Regions from separate parts of the Nocardia vinacea genome, predicted to be linked through region 1. Evidence: riboswitches for the same ligand, from Rfam matches in the RefSeq annotation. Region 1 holds a riboswitch; each other region holds the start of a gene.
The links. Region 1 has a riboswitch for cobalamin ahead of OIE68_RS29675 (CbtB domain-containing protein). Riboswitches for the same ligand answer to the same signal wherever they lie in the genome.
Positions count from the first base shown of each region.

Region 1 (7,939 bases):
TTCGGCGAGGCGGTTCAGATCGGTGCCGGGTTGGGCGAGGACGGCATCGCATAGTTCGGTCCATGCCTCGTCGATGAAGGGCACTGGCTCGGCCGCCAGGTCGCGATAGATGTAGCCGCTCTCCGGATTCTCGGCGCGCCACGCCTCGGCGAATGCCGCGCTCAGTTCCCGGCTGATGGAGCGACGCCGGGCGCTGGCATCGAGGTGCAACAACGTGCTCATGATCTCTCCCGCGAATATAACTGGACACTATGTCCGTTTGGTACGATACCGATAACCGGACAGTGTGTCCAGTTGACCGGAAAGTCGAGTACAGTCGGGGCGATGAACAGTGATATGGATCTGCTCAGCGGGCATCCGGAGCCCGCAGTACCGACCGAGCGCGCGGACGCGGCCCGCAACCGAGCCAAAGTGCTCGCCGCGGCCGCCGAACTGTTCGCAACGCGGGATCCGCGCACTGTCACGATGGATGACATCGCCAAGGCGGCGGGGGTCGGTCGTGGCACGCTGTATCGCCGCTATCCGGATAAGAATTCGATCGCCGTCGCACTGCTCGACGAACATGAACGCGCACTGCAGGAGCAGCTGTTGCGCGGTGAACCACCGCTCGGTCCCGGCGCACCACCCGCCGAACGGCTCGCCGCCTTCTACGCCGCCATGGTCGAATTATTGGACGGGCACGCGGATTTGGTGCTCGGCGCGGAAACCGGCGGCGCGCGGTTCGCCACTGGTGCGTACGGCTTCTGGTTCCTGCACGTCCGGTCGCTGTTGGTGGCCGACGGCGCCGCGGAACCGGACGCCATGGCCGATTCGCTGCTCGCGCCGTTGGCCGCCGAGGTCTACCGGCATCAGCGGGCACGGGGTCTCACTTCCGCGCAGATCGCGGCGGCGCTGGCCGAACTGGCCCATTCCGTGCTGTCCGAGCCCTGAATGCACCGAACCGCTGACGAACTGTTGTCCGCCAACGGTTTTCGGTGCCTCAGGAATCAGGCCATATCGCGCCGCTGCACCAGCCACATCGTGCCCACCGCGAAGAGCGCCACGTACACCACCAGCGCGATGAGCGACTGAGTCCGCGACAGGATGTCGAGCACACCCGGCGTCGACGGTCCCTCGACGGTCCGCATCGCACCGGCCATCGAACCCGCTGCCGTACCGGGCAGATGATCGGTGAGCACCTTGATCGGGCTGAAGATCGCTGCGACACCGCGCAGCAGATTCTCCACAACCAGCACCCATACCAGCCCGAGTCCGACGGCCAATGCGGGACCGCGCGCGATCGCCCCGATCAGTGCGCCCGCCAGCGTCCACATGCCGAGAATCGCTGTGCCGGTGATGATTCCGTTAACCGCCTGACCCAGGCCGGGCAGTGCGAGCGACTGTGATCGGGTCGTCGCGATAATCGAGGCGACCCCGATATCCGCCACGAATGCGACGCACACCAGCCCGATAACCGTGATCGCCAGGCTGATCAGCGCTCCGCCGATGGCATTGGTCCGCGACGGACCTTGGGTCAGCACGGTTTTCCAAGTGCCCCAGCCGTATCCGCTACCGATGGTCAATGCGCCGAGGATGAGCATCAGCGCGCCACCGAACATCGCCATGCCCTGGGTGAAAACCTCCGGCACCGCGGCGGGCAGCATCTGATGCAGCAGTACGTCTTTGGGCACGCCGTTCGACATCGTCTTCATATCGCCGGAGGAGTAGGCGAGGTAGTTGAAGAGGTAGGAGAAGGTGAGATTCAGCAGAATCCAGGTGCCGAGAATAATCCAGAATGCGGGCCACTTACGCAGTCGCAGCATTTCCGCTTTCGTACTCGCCATCAGGTCTTTCATTGTCCCGTTCATTTCGCCGGCTCCAATTGGGTCATTTCGAAGAACACTTCTTCCAGGGACTTTTCATCGGACCGCAGTTCCAGCAGATCCGCGCCGGATTCGACGACCGCACGCGCGACCACCGGCGCGCTGTCCGCACCGGCCTCGATTCGAATACCGCCCGCGGTCAACATGGCCGAGCGTTCGCCGACCACCCGGCGCACTGCGGGAAATGCCACCTCCAACGGTTCGGCACGTAGCAAAAGCGAAGAGGCGCCGCGCAATTCGGCGACCGTGGATTCGGTGAGCAGTTGCCCGCCGGAGATCACACCGACGCGATCGCAGATCTCCTGGACCTCGCTGAGCATGTGGCTGGACAGCAGCACGGTATGACCGTCACCGGCGAGAGTCGTGATGAGCTCCCGCATTTCGGCCATGCCCTGGGGGTCGAGGCCATTGGTCGGCTCGTCCAGGATCAGCAGATCGGGGCGGTCGAGCAGAGCCGCGCCGACGCCGAGGCGCTGCTTCATGCCGAGGGAGTAGGTGCGGAATTTATCGTCGGCGCGATTGACGAGGCCGACGCGGTCGAGTGCGTCCTCCACATCGGCACGCTCGAGGCCGCGGTATTTCGCGAGTACCCGCAGGTTGTCGCGGCCGGTTAGGTAGGGGTAGAAGCCGGGGCCCTCGATGAGGACGCCGATGCGGCGGACCACGGCAGGATCGCCGGGGGTATGTCCGAGCACGGTGGCGGTGCCGTCGGTGGGACGGATCAATCCGACCAGCATTCGCAGCGTGGTCGTCTTGCCCGCGCCGTTCGGACCGAGGAAGCCGTAGATCTCACCGGGCGCGACATTCATATGCACGCGGTCGACGGCGGCGTGGGGGCCGTAGCGTTTGGTCAGCCCTGCGGTGACCACGACGGAATCTGTCATGCACCGAGAATCCGCCCCCGACCAGGGGTGACACATCCGTCGCGCGGCGATGCTCGACGTACGTACGGCGGCCTACGAAGCACGGTGACAGCGGACACGACGACCGATTTCGCAGGCACACGGGTAACCCGTCGGGAACGCCCAAAACCTGGCTGTCACCTCGACCGATGGCCCGCGACGTGACCGTTGGGACACCAGCGGCCGGCAAAATATTCGGGGAGGCGGGGGAGCATACGTAGCGCGGCGGACGTCGTGGCGCGTCCGGGCTAATAGGCTGCAAGTGTGACAGCGCCAGGGGAATCGAAACGTGGCCCGGTCGTGCAGGACTGGGTGCTCGCGCTCGTCGTCGCGGCGATCCAGGTCGTCGGGGGACGCAATGCCAACCTGCGCCAGACCGGAGTGCACTCGCTCGACGCATTCGGCTATGTGTTGTTGCTCATCGGACCGGTGGCGTTATTGCTACGCCGTTCCTACCCGCTGCCCGCGCTGCTCGTGACGATCGCGTCCTGCGCGGTGTACCTGCTGCGCGGCTACGGCTACGGCCCGATCTTCGTCTCGCTCGTGATCGCATTCATCAGCGCCGCGATCGTCGGATCGCGCTGGTGGACATATCCGCTCGCGCCGATCGGCTATCTCGCGCTGCTCTGGCCGCTGCCCGCGCTGGTCGGACATCCGGCCGACCCGTGGTTGGCATTCGGCATGATCGCCTGGCTGGGTGTGCTGGTCGCGATCGCGGAGGGGATCCGTCAGCGCCAGGCGGTGCTGGTGGCGCGCAGGCAGCGGGCCGAGGCGGCGCGCCGCGATGAGGAGGCGCAGCGTGAGCGACGGGCCAGCGAGGAACGGCTCGCCATTGCCCGCGAGCTGCACGATGTGCTGGCACATAGCCTTTCGCTGATCAATGTCCAGTCCTCGGTGGCGCTGGAGCTCTTCGACAAGAAGCCGGAACAGGCCGAATCGGCTCTCGCGGCGATCAAAACGGCGAGTAAGGATGCGTTGGCCGAGGTGCATACGTTGCTGCACGCGATCCGCAGCGGCAGCCCGACACCCGGCGCGGCCGAAGTGGATGAATCGGATGTCGAGCCGGAATCGGCACTCGCGCGCCGCGAATCCGAACGGGCCCAAGATAATTCGGTTGCCCACAGCGTCGAGGCCCGGCCGCCCGCCCCGCGGAGCCCGGCCCCGAGCATCGAGGACCTGGACGCATTGCTGCAGCGCACCCGCGCCGCCGGCCTCACGGTCGACACCCGCATAATCGGCACTGCACACAAACTGCCCAGCGTCGTCGATGTGGCGGCGGCCCGCATCATCCAGGAATCGCTGACCAATGTGGTCCGCCACGCGCCCGGCGCACCGGCCGCGGTGACCATCCGCTATGCCGCCGATTCGGTCGAGATCACCATCGACAACGCTCGCGCCACCGGCACACAATCGAAGTCCGGACCGAGCGGCGGCAACGGCATTCTCGGCATGCGCGAGCGCGCACACGCCCTCGGCGGTCAGCTCATCGCGGGTCCGCGGCCCAGTGGCGGATTCCGCGTGGTGGCCCGGCTACCGTCCGAGGTAGGGGCTCAGGAGGAGGCGCGATGAATGGCGGCAATTCGAGGGACGCGGGCGGGCCCGTCCGGGTATTGGTTGCCGACGATCAAGCCCTGGTGCGCGGCGGTTTCGTCGCGCTGCTCGACGCGCAGGACGGCATCGAGGTGGTGGGCGAGGCCGATAATGGCGAACAGGCCGTCCGCATGACCCGCAGCCTGACCCCCGACGTGGTCCTGATGGATATCAGAATGCCGGTCCTGGACGGCCTTGCCGCCACCAGAATGATCGCCGAAGATCCGAAACTCGCCGACGTGAAGGTGGTCGTGCTTACCACCTTCGAACTCGACGAATACGTCTTCGAAGCAATGCGCGCGGGCGCGACGGGGTTCCTGGTCAAACACACCGAACCCGCCGACCTCGTCCGCGCGATCCGAGTCGTCGCCGCGGGTGACGCCCTGCTCTCACCCGGTGTCACCCGCCGCCTCATCGCCGAATTCTCCGCCCACGCCAAACAACCCCCGCCCGCCGCCTTCACCGAACTCACCGACCGCGAGCGTGAGGTCATGACCCTGGTGGCCGAGGGCCTCACCAATGCCGAAATCGGCGAACGGCTCTTCATGAGCCCCGCCACCGCCCGCACCCATGTCAGCCGCATCCTCATGAAACTGGACGCCCGAGACCGCACCCAACTCGTGGTCATGGCCTACGAATCCGGCCTGGTCCGCCCCGGCTGGCAATAACGCTGTCGCACAACAGGTGACTACCGCGCATATCAAATAGCCTGTGCGAGTAGCCGCTACCTTCGCGCCGCCGATTCCCTCGCGAAGTAGCGGCGGGCGGTCGGATGGTACATGGCGGGGATGGCAACCAAGACGGCCAGGATGTGCCCGGTGCGGAAGGTTCCGGTGATCACTGCGGATGCGGTGAGGTTGTCGAACAGGTCGCCGATTTGCTTGGCGGACAACGTGGCTGCCAGTGGTTCGATGATCAGCGAGGCCAGGCCGACTACGCCGATGCCGACGGTGAGCACCATCCTGGCCCAGCGGGCACCGCGCGCCATCTGGACCGCAACGCCGAGAACCACCAGGTAGATGCCGCCGCGAATAGCCAGACCTGTTGCGAGCGAGCCGATATCGGCATTCGGGCGGTCCAATTGGACGGCGGTGTAGGTGATGGCCTCGCCGACACCGCAAAGCAGCGCGATGACGAGCGCGGTGAATGCTACGGAAACCGAGCGTGGCGGGTCGGTTCGTGGCCGTACGGAAAAGGCAGTGCCGGTCATACAACCGACACTGCCCTTCGCGGTCCGAACTCCGGATCAGCCTGGGGTAGCGGCTGTTTCTCGTACCGGAGTGCTATCGCGCGTGGCGAATTCGGTGAGCGCCGCGAAACCGAGGCCGAGGCAGGCCCACAGGGTGGCCGTCTCGCCGAGCGATGTCGCACGGAACTGCCACAGCAGTACGGCCGGGAAGTCGTCCTTCACCTCGTTCACACCGGGCAACAGGATGTACCCGAGTACGACGATGAGCACGAATGCCGCGACCCCGGCGATCAGCCGGACCGTATCGAGTTGCGCGGCAAGCAGTTTGTAGACGTACAGCCCGACACCGACGGCAGCCAGTCCGAGTAGCACCGCCGCCAACCACAGCAGCGTGCGCTGGTTGATGGTGTCCGGTTCACCCACGGCGGGCGGATTGGCCGGGTACTTGAAGAACGGCACCGCCACGATCGCGGTCCAACCGGCCAATGCCAATCCGAGCGCGAGCTTCGGCCCCGACAAGGCGGTGTACCGGCGTGCGAAATGCGCGATCGAAGCGAAGATCGCCCCGAGCGCGAGCCCGGCGAGTCCGAGCGCAAGGAACTGCCCGAACTTCTGCCCGGACCGACTGACCAGCGGTTCTTCCTCGTCACCGTGCGTATGCCCAGCTGGTTCCTGGGCGTGCTCGGCGGACTTTGCGGTATCGGCCTCTTCGATGGAGATGGCGGCGTCGATCTTGGGTTCGCCGACGAAATAGCCCACTGTCGCGGCCAGCAGACCGGCGATGAGGCCGGCCAGCAGGCCACGGAGCAGCAGGGTCTTTAGCGATCCGATCAATGGCACGGCACACCGAGCAGGTGACGTCCGTCGTGCATGAGCTCATGCAGGTACATCCCGCTGCGCGAGATGACGCCCTGGTCGAAGCCGACCAGGTACAGCGTGAGCAATGCGAGAAGAACGACGCCCACTGCGATGAGCAGTGTGCCGAGTGAATCAGTTGCCCGACTCGGTGAATGCGCGATAGCCATTCGAGTCCTCCTAGGGATGCGCGTCCCGTGAGTTGTTCGGTGCGAAGGTGCCGGTGTCTGGCTTTCCGGCACCGAGGACTCGGTGCAAGAACACAGTGGCGCGACCGCTTCGAAATTTCACCGAATTACCGCGTCACCCTCGCGTTTGTCCTTCGAACTGTGACATCCGGTCGTACTCGGCGTCAACACAGCCCGCGACTTGCCCAGGCCGGGATGGGCGAGTCGCGCGCCGCGTCTGTCCAGCGATTTCAGGAAGCGGACTTGGCCGCAACGTCCAGTACGACCTCGAATTCCAGCAGTGAGGCACCCGTCGAAACCGGCTTCTGCCGCTCGCCTGCGTGCGCCTCGCGTGCGGGTCCGTCCCGCCACGCCGCGAACGATTCCTCCGAATCCCACTGGGTGACAACGAAGTACCGGTTCTCCCCGGCCACCGGCCGCAGCAACTGGAAGCCGAGGAAGCCCGGCGAGCCCTCGACCGCGTGCGCGCGATGGGCGAATCGCTTCTCCAACTCGGGGCCCGCGCCCTCCGGAACCTCGATCGCATTGATCTTCACAACAGCCATGGCTCCGACGATACGTCCGCGCCAACCGGACACCCCGCAGCGCATGCGACGTAGTCCATCGGAGTCGAGTTGACTGCGAGACTCTCCAACTTCGGAGCGAGTCTTACGAGCGAGACAGAAGGGGGCCGCGAACACGCCGCGGCGGAGCCGCGGCCAAAAATACTGCAAAATGGCACAGTGTTGTATGACGAAGGCGGCGCGGGGGTGCCGATCCTGCTGCTGCACGGACTGATGGGCAGTGCCCGCACTTGGCGCGATCACCTGTCCTGGCTGCGGGAGTTCGGCCACGTCTACACCTTCGACGCCGCCGGTCACGGTCGTCCCGCGCCCGTGGAACTGACCACCGAGGCCTTCATCGACGACCTCGCCGCGGCCACCGCCGAAATTTCCGAACCCATGGTGGTCATCGGACATTCGATGGGCGGGCTGCACGGCTGGGTTTTCGCGGCGCGGTATCCGGAGCGGGTGCGCGCGCTGGTGGTCGAGGATATCGCCCCCGACTTCCGCGGCCGCACCGCCGCGAACTGGGCGGCCATGATCGAGGCGTGGCCGCAGCCGTTTCCGGATGCGGACGCGGTGCTGGATTTCTTCGGCCCGGTCGCCGGTCGCTACTTTCTCGACTCCTTCGAGCACGGCCCCGACGGCTACCGCCTGCACGGTTCGGTCGCCACCTTCCGCGATATCTCCGAGGAGTGGGGCACCCGCGACTTCTGGGCGCAATGGCGCGCGGTCGAAGCGCCCGTGCTCTTGCTCGAAGGCGAATTCACCATCACCCCCGAGGGCCAGATGCGGCAGATGGCCGACGTCC
Region 1 is NZ_CP109149.1:6,495,773-6,503,711, reverse strand. It holds gene OIE68_RS29715 (FMN-dependent NADH-azoreductase) at 1-222, opposite strand, end outside; gene OIE68_RS29710 (helix-turn-helix domain-containing protein) at 325-930, shown strand; gene OIE68_RS29705 (ABC transporter permease) at 987-1,847, opposite strand; gene OIE68_RS29700 (ABC transporter ATP-binding protein) at 1,844-2,746, opposite strand; gene OIE68_RS29695 (sensor histidine kinase) at 3,029-4,333, shown strand; gene OIE68_RS29690 (response regulator transcription factor) at 4,330-5,022, shown strand; gene OIE68_RS29685 (hypothetical protein) at 5,079-5,564, opposite strand; gene OIE68_RS29680 (CbtA family protein) at 5,601-6,383, opposite strand; gene OIE68_RS29675 (CbtB domain-containing protein) at 6,374-6,568, opposite strand; cobalamin riboswitch at 6,599-6,751, opposite strand; gene mhuD (mycobilin-forming heme oxygenase MhuD) at 6,817-7,131, opposite strand; gene OIE68_RS29665 (alpha/beta hydrolase) at 7,309-7,939, shown strand, end outside.

Region 2 (7,939 bases), 1.8 Mb from region 1:
ACCTACGGCGAAACTTTCCGCCGTAGGCCCAGTGTGCCCCTCGTCACGGCTCGTGCCGAGTCATCCACCGGTGTGTCGTGTAGGTGTCTCGCACGCCACAAAAACAAGTGGAGGATATGTCTCCACTTGGTGTTACATTTATCGAGAAGGTCGCAACAAGATCTTCTTAAGTAGATCGCAGGCCCTGACCGGGACTGTGGGGTTAGAGGAGGCCGACCGGGCGGATTGCGATGACCATCGCGGTTGTCCGTACCGAAGGCTCGTGTGGGATCGGAAAGACAATGACCGTACTGGAACTACCGCGGACGGCGGTTCTGCCGACAAGCAGCCTGTACACGCCGTGGGTGGGGCCCTACCCCATACTGCAGCCGGGGACGGCTGCTCGGTTCGGCCAGTTGATGCAGTATCTGCGTGGCGACCGCGCACTGGCTCAGCTGATCCGATTCGCCCTGGTCGGCGGTTCCAGCAATGTCGCCTACGTACTGCTCTTCTTCGCGATGCACGGCGTCGGTCCCCTGGTCGCCAATATCGCGGGCTCGGCCGTGAGCACCGTGATCGCCAATGAAATGCACCGTCAGCTCACCTTCCACGCCGCAGGCCGGGTCGGCTGGTTCACCGCACAGTGGGAGGGCGGCGGGCTCGCGCTGGTCGGACTCGGGATCACCACCGCCGCGCTGGCCGCGCTCGAACTGTGGGCACCCGGCATGGGCGGTACGTTCCAGGCCGCGGCTGTCCTGGCCATCACCGCTGCGGTCGGCGGTATGCGCTTCCTCGCCCTGCGCGGCTTGGTCTTCTGAGCTTTCATCACGAGTCCGCCCCGGTTCTTCGGAACCGGGGCGGATTTCGTTGGGGGCGTTCAGCCTTTGCGTTCGGCCAGGCGATCGAGCAGGCGCTTGTGGACGGCGGGTGGGAGCATGTCGGTGACATCGCCGCCGTAGGTTGCGACTTCCTTGACCAGTGAGCTGGACAGGAAGCTGAAGGTCGGATTGGTGGCGATGAAGAAGGTGTCGACGCCGCTGAGCTTCTTGTTCATCTGCGCCATCTGCAGTTCGTAGCCGAAATCGGTGGCATCGCGCAGCCCCTTGACAATCGCGCCGATCCCCTCCTGCTTGGCGAAATCCACCAGCAGACCCTGCCAGGAATCCACCCGGACATTGGGCAGGTGCGCCGTGGCCTCGCGCAGCATCTCCATACGCTCCTCGACGCTGAACATGCCCTGCTTCTTGGGATTGACCATGACGGTCACCACGACCTCGTCGAATTGAGCCGCGGCCCGCGCGAAGACGTCGATATGTCCATTGGTCACCGGGTCGAACGAGCCCGGGCACAACGCTCCTGCCATGAACAGACGGTATCAGGAGGCCGGATCCTCACCTCGAATGCCGCGACGGCGGAGTTACTCCGGGGCGAATTCGGCTAGTTCGATGCGGGTTTCGCCGTACTTGCGCGCCTTGGCGGGGATATAGCCTGCGGGCCAGACGATCTCGGGTGAGCGGATGGAACGCTCCACCACGACGAGGGCGTTTGGTGCCAGCCAGTCGTGTTCGGCGAGGGCACGCAGGTCGGCGGTGACCGTCGCGGTGTCGACGTCGTAAGGCGGGTCGGAGAAGACCACATCGTATTTGCCCGCACCGCCGCCCGCCAGGACAGTGGCGACGGAGCCGATGCGGAGTTCGGCACCCGGCAGGCCGAGGTCCGCGATATTGCCGCGGACGATGGCTGCGGCTTTGCGGTCGGATTCGATAAGCAGGGCATGGGTGGCGCCGCGTGAGAGGGCTTCCAGACCCAGTGCACCGGATCCGGCGTAGAGGTCGAGTACACGGAGGCCGTCGAAATCGATGCGGGCGGCCAGGGCGCTGAACAGCGCCTCACGCACCCGATCGGAGGTGGGCCGGGTACCCGCGGGCGGGACACGTAGCCGCCGCCCGCCCGCGGTACCCGCGACGATCCGGGTCATTCGGCCGCGGACTCGCGCACCGTGAGTTCGACCAGCAGGTCACCGCCTTCGACCTGCTGCACCTTGCCGATCGCGACCCGGCCGACGATGCCGGCGCGCGGCGCGGTGATCGCGGCCTCCATCTTCATCGCCTCGATGGTGCCGACGGTATCGCCCGCCGCGATCGAATCGCCTTCGGACACAGCGAGTGTCACCACACCGGCGAACGGGGCGGCGATATGGCCCGCGTTGTTCTTATCGGCCTTCTCGGCGGCCGGGATATCGCTGGCGATGGAGCGGTCGCGCACGGCGACCGGGCGCAGTTGGCCGTTCATGATGCACATGACCGTGCGCATACCGCGCTCATCGGGTTCGGAGATGGCCTCCAGTCCGATGAGCAGGGTGACGCCCTTCTCCAGTTGCACACGGTGTTCATCGCCGCGGCGCAGTCCGTAGAAGAACTGGTTGGCCGACAGGCCCATGGTGTCGCCGTACTTTTCCCGGTGTGCGAGGAATTCGGTGGTGGGACCGGGGAAGAGCAGGCGGTTGAGCGTGGCGCGGCGCAGTTCGGAGGAACCGGCGAGTCCGGCCTCGTCCGCGGGGGTCAGCGGGGTCTCCGGCTTGGCCGGTCCGCGCCCGGCCAGTGCCCGGCTGCGGAACGGTTCGGGCCAGCCGCCCGCCGGATTGCCGAGTTCGCCACGGAGGAATCCGATTACCGAATCCGGAATGTCGTAGCGGCCCGGATCGGCGGCGAAGCTTTCGATATCGACGCCGGTGCCGACCAGTGCGAGCGCGAGGTCGCCGACCACCTTCGAGGACGGGGTGACCTTGACCAGGCGGCCCAGAAGTCGGTCCGCCGCAGCGTATTTCGCCTCGACCTCTTCGAAACGGTCACCGAGGCCGAGCGCGATGGCCTGCTGACGCAGATTCGACAGCTGACCGCCCGGGATTTCGTGGGTGTACACCCGGCCGGTCGGCGCGGGCAGCCCGGATTCGAACGGCGCGTAAACCTTTCGCAGCGCCTCCCAGTACGGCTCCAGATCGCAGACATTCTGCAGGTTGAGACCGGTGTCGAATTCGCTGTGCGCCGCGGCCGCGACGATCGCGGAAAGTGCTGGCTGACTGGTGGTTCCGGCCATGGCGGCACTCGCGCCGTCGACCGCGTCGGCACCGGCCTGCCAGGCGGCGAGGTAGGTGGCCAGCTGACCGCCGGGGGTGTCGTGGGTGTGCACGTGCACCGGCAGGTCGAAGTTGCTGCGCAGCGCGGAGACCAGGGTCGCGGCGGCCGGAGCGCGCAGCAGGCCCGCCATATCCTTGATGGCCAGCACATGCGCGCCCGCGTCGACGATCTGCTCGGCGAGCTTGAGGTAGTAGTCGAGGGTATAGAGGTTTTCGTCCGGGTTGGACAGGTCGCCGGTGTAGCTCATCGCGACTTCCGCGATGGCCGTACCGGTTTCGCGCACCGCATCGATGGCCGGACGCATCTGGTCGACATTGTTGAGCGCGTCGAAGATGCGGAAGATGTCGATGCCGGTGTCGGTCGCCTCCTGCACGAACGCGCGCGTCACCTGCTCCGGGTACGGCGTGTAACCGACGGTATTGCGTCCGCGCAGCAGCATCTGCAGGCAGATATTCGGCACGGCCTCGCGCAGTGCGGCCAGCCGCTCCCACGGGTCCTCGAACAGGAAGCGCAGTGCCACATCGTAAGTCGCGCCGCCCCAGGCCTCGATGGACAGCAGTTCCGGTGTCAGGCGCGCGACATGTCCGGCCACGCCGAGCAGACCATTGGTGCGCACCCGAGTGGCCAGCAGCGACTGGTGTGCGTCACGGAAGGTGGTGTCGGTGACGCCGACGGCCTTCTGCTCACGCAACGCCCGCGCGAAGCCGTCGGGGCCCAAGCGCAGCAGCCGCTGACGCGAACCGTCCGGCGGCGGCACGCTCAGATCGATGGCGGGCAGCTTGTCGTGCGGATACACCGTGGTCGGGCGCTCGCCGTGCGGCTTGTTCACGGTGATATCGGCGAGGTAGTTCAGGATCTTGGTGCCGCGGTCGGCCGAACCACGCAGGGTCAGCAACTGCGGGCGCTCATCGATGAACGAGGTGGTGACCCGGCCCGCCTTGAAGTCCGGATCGTCGAGCACCGCGAGCAAGAACGGGATATTGGTGGTGACGCCGCGGATACGGAATTCCGCGAGCGCGCGACTGGCCCTCGCCACGGCGGCGTGCCAATCGCGGCCGCGGCAGGTGAGCTTGACCAGCATCGAGTCGAAGTAGGCGCCGATCTCCGCGCCCAGGTTCGCGCCACCGTCGAGGCGGATGCCCGCACCGCCGGGGGTGCGGTAGGCGGTGATGCGGCCGGTGTCGGGTCGGAAGCCGTTGGCCGGATCCTCGGTGGTGATCCGGCACTGCAGGGCCGCACCGCGAATGGCGACCTCGTCCTGGCTCAGACCGAGCTGTTCGAGGGTCTCCCCCGCCGCGATGCGCAGCTGAGACTGCACCAGATCGACATCGGTGATCTCCTCGGTCACCGTGTGCTCGACCTGGATGCGCGGGTTCATCTCGATGAAGACGTGGTTGCCGCGCTCGTCGAGCAGGAATTCGACGGTGCCCGCGCAGCTGTAGCCGATCTGACGGGCGAAAGCGACCGCGTCGTTGCAAATACGTTCGCGCAGTGCGGGATCCAGGTTCGGTGCGGGCGCGAGCTCGATCACCTTCTGGTGGCGGCGCTGCACCGAACAGTCGCGCTCGAACAGGTGCATGACATTGCCGTGCTGGTCGGCCAGGATCTGCACCTCGATGTGGCGCGGGTTCACCACGGCCTGTTCCAGGAAGACAGTCGGATCACCGAAGGCCGACTCGGCCTCGCGGGACGCGGCCTCGATCGATTCGCGCAGTTGTGCGGGATCGGCAACCCGGCGCATGCCGCGGCCACCGCCGCCTGCGACGGCCTTCACGAAGATCGGATAGTCCAGGTCCGCGGATGCGGCCAGCAGTTCGTCCACATCGGCGGAGGGGGCGCTGGAGCGCAGCACCGGCAGACCCGCCGCCCGCGCCGCCTCGATCGCGCGGGCCTTATTACCAGCCAGTTCGAGCACTTCGGCCGACGGACCGATAAAGGTGATGCCCTCGCGGGCGCAGGCCGCGGCAAGGTCCGGGTTCTCGGACAGGAAGCCGTAACCGGGGTAGATGGCGTCGGCACCCGCGGACTTGGCCGCCGCGATGATCGCCTCGATCGAGAGGTACGCCCGGACCGGGTGTCCCTGTTCGCCGATCTGATAGGACTCCGCGGCCTTCAACCGGTGGACCGAGTTGCGGTCCTCGTACGGGAAGACTGCGACCGTCCCGATGCCGAGTTCGTAGGCCGCGCGGAAGGCGCGGATGGCGATCTCGCCACGGTTGGCAACCAAGACTTTCGAGAACATTGAACTAAGGTACCCGGCCCGGAATCGTGGCCTGACAGGGAAGTCCCCTTCGCGGAATCTTCACAACGAGTCCTAGCAGAGTTGCGAAGTTGTGTTCACCTCGCCGACACATCTCACCGTCCGTCGCGGTCACAAGTGCGGTCGGGTGCCAGCGGCGCCTCGAACGCACCTGGCGACAACTTCGCAAACCCGCTATGCATCGGGCACTGCGAAAATCCGATTGTGCGGCCGCCTATGCTGGTTGACGCAGCTGGTTCGCCGTGCGCAGACGAGATGGAGCCCCGACGTCGCGTTACGGAGTCGAGTTCGCGGATCGGGAAACCGGTGCGCGGATGAGAGGGAACCCGGTGAGAATCCGGGACTGTCCCGCAGCGGTATGCAGGAACGACCGCCGTCATCAAGCACTGGGCAACCACCCGGGAAGCGACGGCCAGTAGGTGAGCCCCTTACGGGGTCGGCCAGAAGGCCCGTGCCCGCAAGTCCGAAGACCTGCCAGCCGTGTCGGATACGCCGTATCCGGCGGCCACCGCCTCGTGGATTGGGCGCGCGGACCTCTGTGCGATTGTCGGGCTCCATCGGTGCACCGGCACGTCACTCGGTCTCCGCTAGCTCGTAGGGCGATGGTCTTCGATCTCAGCACTGGAGAAATTCGTGACTGTTACGCATAATCCGTTCACCGCGACGGTTCTCGGTCTCCCGCGGGTGGGGCCGCACCGTGAGCTCAAGCGCGCCACCGAGTCCTACTGGGCCGGACGCATCGACGCGCAGCGACTGCACGCGATAGCCCGCGACCTGCGGCGCGACCAGCTGACCAAATTACAAAGCGCCGGAATGGATTCCATCCCAGTCGGCACCTTCTCCTATTACGACCAGATGCTCGATACCGCCGTGCTGTTCGGCGCGCTGCCACCCCGGGTAGCCGGTATCGCCGATCCACTGGATCGCTATTTCGCAGCCGCACGCGGCACCGATACGGTCGAACCGTTGGAGATGACCAAGTGGTTCGATACCAATTACCACTATCTGGTGCCGGAAATCGGTCCGGAGACGGTGTTCTCGCTGGATCCTTCGAAGGTGCTGGATGAGTTGCGGGAGGCGCTCGCGCTCGGGGTGCCCGCGCGGACGGTGGTGGTCGGACCCATCACCTTCCTGAAGCTGGCGAAGGCGACCGGCGGTGCGGCGCTGGATCGCCTCGACGAGTTGGTGCCGCTCTATCAGGAGCTGTTGCGGCTGCTGGCCGTGGCGGGCGCGGAGTGGGTGCAACTCGACGAGCCGGTCTTGGTCACCGATCTATCCCTTGATGAGGTCGAACTCGTGCGGCGGACCTACGCCGAACTGTCGGCCGCGACGGATCGTCCCGCGCTACTGGTGGCCACTTACTTCGGCAAGCCAGGTGCTGCGTTGAGTGCCTTGGCCGAGACCGAAATCGAAGGCATCGCACTGGATTTCACCGTTGACGCCGATCTCTCCGGTGTGCCGGCGCTGGCGAACAAGCTGCTGGTGGCAGGTGTGGTCGACGGTCGAAATGTCTGGCGGACCGATCTGGAAAAGGCTTTGGCGACGCTCGGCACGCTGCTGGGGTGCGCGAAATCCGTTGCGGTGTCGAGTTCCTGCTCGCTGCTGCACGTGCCCTACACCCTGGCAAGCGAAACCGGCCTCGATGAGCGGCTGCGTTCGTGGTTGGCGTTCGGTGCGGAGAAGGTCGCCGAGGTGCGGTTGCTCGCGATCGGACTGAGTGCGGGGCCCGGGGCGATCGCCAACGAATTGGCTACGGTCCGTACCGCTCTCGCCACTAGGCGCACCGATCCTCGGTTGGACAATTCGCAGGTGCGGGCGCGGCTGGCCACGCTCGGCACGGATGCAACTCGGCGGGCACCCGCGGAACAGCGGCGGGCATTGCAAGCCGAGCGGCTGCGGTTGCCATCGCTGCCGACGACGACGATCGGTTCGTATCCGCAGACCTCGGCGATCCGGCTGGCGCGTGCGGCATTGCGCAAGGGTGAGATCGATCAGGCCGAGTACGTGCGGCGGATGCGGTCCGAGATCGCGGATGTCATTGCGTTGCAAGAGAAGCTGGGCCTGGATGTACTGGTGCACGGCGAGCCGGAGCGCAATGACATGGTGCAATACTTCGCCGAGCAGCTCGACGGATTCGCCGCCACCGACGCGGGCTGGGTGCAGTCCTACGGCACCCGTTGCGTGCGCCCGCCGATTCTGTTCGGCGATGTGGCGCGGCCCGCGCCGATGACCGTGGATTGGATCGGCTATGCGCAATCGTTGACCGATAAGCCGGTCAAGGGCATGCTGACCGGCCCGGTGACGATTCTGGCCTGGTCATTCGTCCGCGATGACCAACCCTTGGCGGATTCGGCACGTCAAGTGGCGCTGGCGATCCGGGACGAGACGGTCGATCTGCAGGCCGCGGGCATTCGGATCATCCAGGTCGACGAGCCCGCGCTGCGGGAGCTACTGCCGCTGCGCGCAGCCGATCAGGGCGAGTACTTGGAGTGGTCGGTCGGCGCGTTCCGGTTGGCGACCTCCGGGGTTTCGGATGCCACCCAGATTCACACCCATCTCTGCT
Region 2 is NZ_CP109149.1:4,715,393-4,723,331, forward strand. It holds gene OIE68_RS21655 (GtrA family protein) at 282-797, shown strand; gene coaD (pantetheine-phosphate adenylyltransferase) at 857-1,342, opposite strand; gene rsmD (16S rRNA (guanine(966)-N(2))-methyltransferase RsmD) at 1,397-1,957, opposite strand; gene OIE68_RS21670 (pyruvate carboxylase) at 1,954-5,358, opposite strand; cobalamin riboswitch at 5,664-5,870, shown strand; gene metE (5-methyltetrahydropteroyltriglutamate--homocysteine S-methyltransferase) at 6,010-7,939, shown strand, end outside.
Region 2: linked by a shared signal. The riboswitch ahead of metE (5-methyltetrahydropteroyltriglutamate--homocysteine S-methyltransferase) and the one ahead of OIE68_RS29675 (CbtB domain-containing protein) in region 1 are both predicted to bind cobalamin.

Region 3 (7,939 bases), 3.4 Mb from region 1:
GCCTGCGCGGTCGCGGTGGCCTCGATCGAGCTACTGCTGCAACGAGATTGGCGCGCCGAGGTGACCCGTATCGAAGCGGAGCTGAAAGCCGGTCTGGCCCCGGCGCGTTCGCTGCCCGGGGTGGCGGATGTGCGGGTGCTGGGGGCGATCGGCGTCGTGCAACTCGATCATCCGGTGGATATGCGCAAGGCCACCCACGCCGCCGTCGAAGCGGGCGTCTGGCTGCGCCCCTTCCGCGATCTGATCTACACCATGCCGCCCTTCATCAGCACGACCGAGGACATCGAACGCATCACCGCGGGGATAGTCGCCGCCGCCCAGGCCTGACGCGTCAGGCGCGTTTGCGGGTGTCGTGCGCGGTTCCCGCGTTCTCGGGACGGTCGGTGTCGGAGACGATCTCCCAGACCCGGAAGACACAGTGGTAGTCGTCGGCCCAGCCGGAGGCGATCAGCAGGTAGGTGTCGCCATCGCGCAGCAGGACGCGGCGACCCGGAAGTCTCGGATGCTGCGGGGTGAAGGTGGGCACGAGCGAGTGCAACTTGGCCACGGCCTGCTCGCGCGTGCCGACCACCTCCGCGAGAACCCGCGGCGACCAACGCTGATCGCCGGAACCTGTTGTCTCTTCGACGACTATCGCCCACCGTGGCATTCGGCCCTACTCCCTCTGGCGGAAATGCCGCGCCACCGTCAGTCGGTGGCGACCTTCAACGATTGGCTCCAACGGTACCAGCACCAGACCCCTACCATGCGGCTTGAACGGTGTTCAAGTATGCTGCGGAGCTGTGACTACCGATCCGTTGGGCTGGCTTGACGAACGCGCCGCCGAGCGCGTGCGTGTCGGGTTGCGCCGTGAGCTGCGACCCCGTGCGGCACAGTCGCTATCGATCGACCTCGCCTCCAATGACTACCTCGGGCTGGTACGTCATCCGGAGGTCATCGAGGGCGCGATCGAGGCCGTGCGACGCTGGGGTACCGGGTCGACCGGATCCCGGCTCGTCACCGGGACCACAGCCGAACACGAGCAGCTCGAGACCGAACTCGCCGAATTCGTCGGCGCCGAGGCCGGTTTGGTCTTCGCCTCCGGCTACGCCGCCAACCTCGGGGTGGTGACAGCGCTCTCCGGGCGGGGCGCGCTGGTCGTCTCCGATGCGGCCAGCCACGCTTCACTGGTCGACGCCTGCCGGCTCTCGCGCTCGCGCGTGGAGATCGCCGCGCACTGCGATGTCGAGGCGGTCGAGCGGTTGCTGGCCGAGCGGACCGAGGAACGGGCACTGGTACTTACCGATTCGGTGTTCAGCGCCGACGGTGATATGGCTCCGCTGGTCGAGTTGCACCGGGTCACCCGGGCGAATGGCGCGGTACTGATCGTGGACGAGGCGCACGGGCTCGGTGTACGCGGCGCGGGTGGGCGCGGGCTGGTGCACGAGGTCGGCTTGGCCGGGGAACCGGATCTCGTCGTGACCGCGACCCTGTCGAAAGCCCTTGCCGCACAGGGTGGTGCGGTATTAGCCAGCGAGCGTGTGCGTGCGCATCTCATCGATGCGGCGCGCACGTTCATTTTCGATACCGGACTCGCGCCCGCCGCGGTCGGTGCGGCGCGGGCGGCGCTGCGGTTGTTGCGTCGAGAGCCCGAGATGGCGGGTCGGGTGTTGCAGCGGGCGGCCGATATCGCGCGCATTGCCGGTGTGGCGGAACCGGATTCGGCGGTTGTCTCGGTGGTGCTCGGCGAGGCGCAGGTCGCGTATGACGCCGCGCAGGCATGCCGTGCACGTGGACTCGATGTCGGATGCTTCCGTCCGCCGACGGTGCCCGAGGGGACATCGCGGCTGCGGCTCACCGCACGAGCGAATCTGACTTCCGGCGAACTCGACACCATCGCAACGGTCCTCGGCGAGGTGCTGACCCAGGCGCGTGGATTGGTGACCGCATGAGTGTGCTGTTCGTGACCGGTACGTCGACGGAGGTCGGCAAGACCGTGGTGACCGCCGCGCTCGCCGCGGCCGCGCTGGCCGCCGGTCGGTCGGTGGCGGTGTGCAAACCGGCCCAAACCGGTGTGGCGCCGGGCGAATCCGGCGATCTCGCCGAAGTCGAACGCCTCACCGGTGTCACGAGAACGGTCGAGATCGCCCGCTATCCCGATCCGTTGGCTCCGGATACCGCGGCGCGTCGGTGCGGGCAGCCGCTGTTGACGCTGAGTGAAACCGCCGCCGCCATCGACTCACTCGCCGATGCGGATCTGACCCTGGTCGAAGGCGCAGGCGGATTGCTGGTCCGCCTCGGCGAATTCACACTGCTCGAGCTGGCGCAGAAGCTCGACGCTCCGGTGCTCGTGGTCGCCGCGGCTGGGCTCGGGACTCTCAACCACAGCGAATTGACCATCCGCGCACTGTCATCATCCAGTGTCCGCTGCGCGGGTCTGGTGATCGGCTCGTGGCCTGACGAGCCTGGGTTGGCGGAGGAGTGCAATCGCACTGATCTGGCCCGGGTTACCGGAGTCGAGTTGGTCGGCGCGATACCTGCAGGAGCGGGTGGGTGGGATCGCGAGCGGTTCTCCGCCGCTGCACCTGGTTGGTTCACTCCCGGTTGGTCTGCGCTCGGCCAGTAGGTTTCCGCAGCGGCGGGTTGTCTCGGTGAGATGCATCGACCGGCAACTGAGGGCGCGGGCTGGTAGCGAGCGCAGCGCGACTGCTGGATGAGCGGGTGGCCCGCTGTCTCGCTGAGATGCATCGATCGGCAGCTGAGCATCGGCTGGGTAGCGAGCGCAGAGCGACTGTTCGGAGGGACGGCGGCGCTGTCGGCCTTCAAATGAACGGCACCGTACGCGGCACCCGCAGCTGCCACACGATGGTGTCGAGCCCGAGATCGGCGGGCACGCCACCGACGATCCGATGTCGCAGCACCTCCAATACCGAGGTGACCGGCAGCGTCTCCGCGCCGAAACCGGTCGCGACGATCATCGCCGCGATCAGCAGCACACCGAGCACCGGAACCGCGATCGCCAAGCGACGGTTCGATATTCGTATGTGGGTACCGCCGGATGTGCGCGCACGCATCATCGGTACTGCTCCATGGGCAAATCGCGGCCTCTCAGAGTTGTCCCGGCGAGGGAGGTCTGACTTTCGCCGCGAGGGCGATCACAGTGGCGCAACCGTTCCGGAATTGCACCGGATTCCCGCACCCGCCGGGATGACGGCCCGAACTCTACCCGTTCGGTCGGGTTCACCGCCGCCATCGGGTCACCTGGCAGCACTCGCGAACCGTACCTAGAGTGGAGAAGATGTCGCCGTTGGACGATCGGCACCCGTCCACCGTCTCGGACTGGGACGACGCGCGACGGAGGGCCCGGCTTCGGGAGACTCGTCTCGGGCACGGGTGGCAGACGTTGCGCCGTACCAGATTGGCGCTGCTGCGGGTCGCCTTGGTATTGCTCGCTGGGCTCATCGTGTTCGCCCAGTACTGGGTGCACGACGTCACCCCGGAACGCGATCGGCTCGCGCGCACCGAACCCGCCGTCCTGCCGATCGCCAACCCCGCGCACGATCGCGACTGGGACACGGTCGTCGTCGATATGGTCGGTCTCGGTGGACTCAATGCCAGCAATACCGCGGCCGCGCTGCCCGCCCTCAGCGATATGGGCGTGGTCTGGGCCATCAAATACGACAATCAAGGTATAGACACCAAGGTGATCGCGGATCTGATCATCCGCGCCGCCCAGATGTCGGGGCTGAAGAACGTTGTGCTGGTCGGACACAGCATGGGCGGGGTCATCGCGCTCGAGGTGGCGCGGCATATCCACCTCGACAGCGACCTGCGCCTAGCGGGAGTGATTCTGGACTGCACGCCGGTGGATTTGAATGCGGTGCGTCCGGAGAGTCGCGGTGCGGGCGAGGATATGGTGCGCTGGATGGGGTGGCTGCCGGGGGCGCGGGAAAGCCGAACGCTGCGGCTGGCGGTCGAAACCTACGCGCGCCGTGATCGATTCGTCGATCGCGGGGCCACTGGGTTACGCGGAGTCCGGCTCGAACCATTGCGCGATGTCGTCGAAGAAGTGTTGCGCGAGAAGGTCTTCTCCAAAGACGCGGCCAGCAACGGCCTGATCGAGACGCAGTTCCTGGCGATCGTGGCGGGCGGTGCGATCAACGATCTGCGCGCGCTGTCCCGACCCGCCGACGGCAAACCGCGCCCGGCCATCGTCTTCATCCGCCCGCGCAATCCGGATAACGACCGGGTGGTGGATGTCGAGTACTCCCACGAGGTGCTCATCGAGCGGGCCGGTGGCGTCGACGGCTCGCTGCTGGTCGTCATGCCGCGAAATACCGGGCACGCCAATCCGATGCAGCGCCCCGAGGAGTACAACCGGATTATCGACCAGCAGATCCTGCCGTTCATCCAGCGATATCAGGAGCAGATGCGCGCGACGATCTCCGCGGCGGCGCCGCGCTGAGGGGAATGGGAGCCCGGCGGGGTGGGTGAACACAGGGGGATGGCAGCTGGCGGAGCCGGCGGGGTGGGTGAACACAGGGGGATGGCAGCTGGCGGAGCCGACGGGGTGGGTGAACACAGTTGGAATCGGGCGCTGCGTTGGAATCAGGCTAAGGCAAACCGTATGCGTGCCGGTTTCATCTTGATTCAATCACCGCATGTTCCGACCACGTACGTTCCTGACCGGCCTGCACGGCCGCACTATTGCCGCGTTGCTCGCTGCGGCGACCGTTGCGAGCCTGGGTTTGACCGGCTGCGCGAGCGACGACACGCCGGTCGGTAAAACCGACGCCCCGCTGCCCACCGAAATCCCCGCGGGCACAAAGCTCGTGCTCGCCGATCAACAAGAGCGGTTCAAGTCGGTACTCCAGTTCTCCGGCGAACTCGACAAGTTGCCGTTCAAGGTGGAGTTCGCCAATTTCATCGGTGGACCGGCCATCCTGGAGGCATTCCGGGCCGGTGCCGCCGATGTTGCGACCGTCGGCGATGTCCCGCCGATCCATGCGCAGGTTGCCGGGCAGGACGTGCCGATCGTCGCGGCTTACCAATCCAATCCCAACGCACTGAAACTTGCGGTGGCGCCGGGCAAGACGGCCACCACGCTCGCCGATCTCAAGGGCAAGAAGATCGCCTACGCGGAGGGCACCGCCCAACAGGCCGCGGTGCTGCGGGCGCTCGCCAAGGCCGGGCTGAAACCCACTGATGTGCAACTCGTTCGGCTGCAGCTCGCGGAATTCCTGGACGCGGTGCGCACCGGGCAGGTCGATATCGCGCCGCTGGCCGAACCGAACGTCACCCGGCTGTTGCGTACTCCGGGCGCCTCGCTGATCCCGGATTCGGAGACCACCGGCATCTACGGCGGTGTCGGCTACCTGTACGCGCGCCGCGCCGCGGTGACCGATCCGGCCAAGGCAGCGGCGACTCGGGCGGTGGTCGCCGCCTACATTCGCGCCTACCAGTGGGTCAATAACCACCAGGAGGAGTGGGCGCGCAAATACTACGTCGAGAACCAGAAGGTCAGCGCCGACGATGCCAAACGCATCGTCGACTCGTTCGGCACCTACACCTTCCCGCATCTGGATCAGCAGCTCATCGATCGCCAGCAGGGCACCATCGACGCGATCGACAACGCGGGCGAACTGCCCAAAAAGGTGCGCGCCGCCGACGATTTCGATCTGCGCTTCGACGCCGTCATCACCCAGGCCGTCACCGAGAGCGGCGCCGCGTTCGAACCGAAGGCGAAATAGCAATGGCTACCTTGGACGCCGGTGTACTCGGCCGGATCGGACGAAGTTCACGCACCGCCGCGGAGCCGGTATTGGCCCGCCGCAAGCCGACTCGGCCCCGGCTCGGACCGGGCCGCCCGATTCCGTTCGGCATCGCCATCGGGCCCGTACTGCTGATCGCGGCATGGGTGATCGGATCCGCCTCGGGCGCATTGGATGAGCAGACACTGCCCGCGCCGTGGACGGTCGCCGAGACCGCACGCGATCTGCTCGCCGACGGCAGACTGCAGTCGAACCTGCTGACTTCGCTGAAGCGCGCGGCCTGGGGCCTCGGGCTCGGTGTGGTGATCGGTGTGGTGCTCGCCTTGATCGCCGGATTGAGCCGTGTCGGTGAAGCCCTGCTGGACGGGCCGATTCAGATCAAACGCTCGATTCCGACGCTGGCGCTGATTCCGCTGTTCATCGTGTGGTTCGGCATCGGTGAGGACATGAAGCTCATCGTCATCACGACCAGTGTGGCGATTCCGATCTACATCAATACCCACGCGCAATTGCGTGGTGTCGACAGCCGGTATGTGGAATTGGCTGCGACGGTGGGGCTTTCGCGCTGGGGATTCATCCGCCGGATCGCGTTGCCGGGTTCGCTGCCCGGATTCTTCACGGGCCTGCGGCTGGCGGTCACGATTTCCTGGCTGGCATTGGTCGTGGTCGAACAGGTGAATGCCACCAGCGGCATCGGCTATCTGATGACGCAGGCGCGTACCTACGGCCAGATCGACGTCATCGTGGTCGGCCTGGTGATCTACGGCCTGCTCGGACTGTTCGGCGATCTCGCCGTGCGCGCGACGGAACGGAGGGCACTGTCATGGCGGCAGACGATCGCGGACTGAATGTGGTCCGAACCCGCGGGCTGCGCAGGGGTTTCGGCGATCGCGTGGTGTTGCACGGTATCGATCTCGATATCGCGCGCGGCGAATTCGTCGCACTGCTCGGGCGCAGTGGTTCGGGTAAGAGCACCTTGCTGCGCGCGCTGGCCGAGCTGGATCGCGATGTGCTCGGCTCGGGTGAGTTGCGAGTGCCGACGGAACGTGCGGTGGTGTTCCAGGACTCGCGGCTGCTGCCGTGGAATCGGGTACTGGACAATGTGACTCTCGGTTTGAAGAGTGCCGATGCCGCCGGGCGCGGTCGCACCGCGCTGGCGGAAGTCGGCCTCGCCGGGCGGGAAAAGGCCTGGCCCAAGGAGCTTTCCGGAGGTGAGCAACAGCGCGTCGCCTTGGCGCGGTCTCTGGTCCGGGAACCGGAGTTGTTGCTGGCCGATGAGCCTTTCGGTGCGCTGGATGCGCTCACCCGCATCAAAATGCATGTGCTGCTGCAGGATCTGTGCGCCAGGCACAAGCCGGCCGTCTTGCTGGTGACCCACGATGTCGATGAAGCGGTGCTGCTCGCCGACCGCGTACTCGTCCTCGACGAGGGACGCATCGCCGTCGACCAGCGGATCGATCTGGAACGTCCACGCCGCCACATCGATCCGGACTTCAACCGCCTACGCGAACTGCTGCTTTCCAGCCTCGGCGTCGATGTCGCGGCCCTGCACGATGAGAAGAAAGCCTCATGACCCGCCAACTCAGCCTCAATGCGTTCATCTATCCCTCCGGACATCATGAGGCGGCCTGGCGGCATCCGCAGAGCCGACCCGACCGGATCTACGATGTCGCCTACTACCAGGAGATCGGCCGCACGGCCGAAGCCGCGAAACTCGACGCGGTGTTCTTCGCCGACGGTCCCGCGCTGCGCACCAATGTCGAACACAATGCGGCCGCGGGTCTGGAACCGATCACCCTGCTCACCGCGATCGCCACGGCCACAACCCATCTCGGGCTGATCGCCACCGCGTCCACCACCTACTACGAGCCCTACAACCTGGCCAGGTTGTTCTCCACGCTCGATCACATCTCGGGTGGCCGGGCGGGCTGGAATATCGTCACCACCGGAACCGACCTCGCCGCAGCGAATTTCGGGCTCGACAAACATCCCGATCACGCGACGCGATACGCGCGGGCGCGGGAATTCGTCGATGCGGTCGTCGCGCTGTGGGACAGCTGGGAGGACGACGCCATCCTGCTGGACCAGCAGGCGGGCATCTACGCCGATCCGGACAAGATCCACCCGATCGACTTCGTCGGCGAATACCTCAGCGTGCGTGGGCCCTTCAACGCGCCGCGCACCCCACA
Region 3 is NZ_CP109149.1:9,850,608-9,858,546, forward strand. It holds gene OIE68_RS44690 (adenosylmethionine--8-amino-7-oxononanoate transaminase) at 1-327, shown strand, start outside; gene OIE68_RS44695 (hypothetical protein) at 332-649, opposite strand; gene OIE68_RS44700 (8-amino-7-oxononanoate synthase) at 783-1,931, shown strand; gene bioD (dethiobiotin synthase) at 1,928-2,605, shown strand; gene OIE68_RS44710 (hypothetical protein) at 2,802-3,056, opposite strand; cobalamin riboswitch at 3,088-3,214, opposite strand; gene OIE68_RS44715 (alpha/beta hydrolase) at 3,278-4,444, shown strand; gene OIE68_RS44720 (ABC transporter substrate-binding protein) at 4,641-5,729, shown strand; gene OIE68_RS44725 (ABC transporter permease) at 5,732-6,598, shown strand; gene OIE68_RS44730 (ABC transporter ATP-binding protein) at 6,574-7,323, shown strand; gene OIE68_RS44735 (LLM class flavin-dependent oxidoreductase) at 7,320-7,939, shown strand, end outside.
Region 3: linked by a shared signal. The riboswitch ahead of OIE68_RS44710 (hypothetical protein) and the one ahead of OIE68_RS29675 (CbtB domain-containing protein) in region 1 are both predicted to bind cobalamin.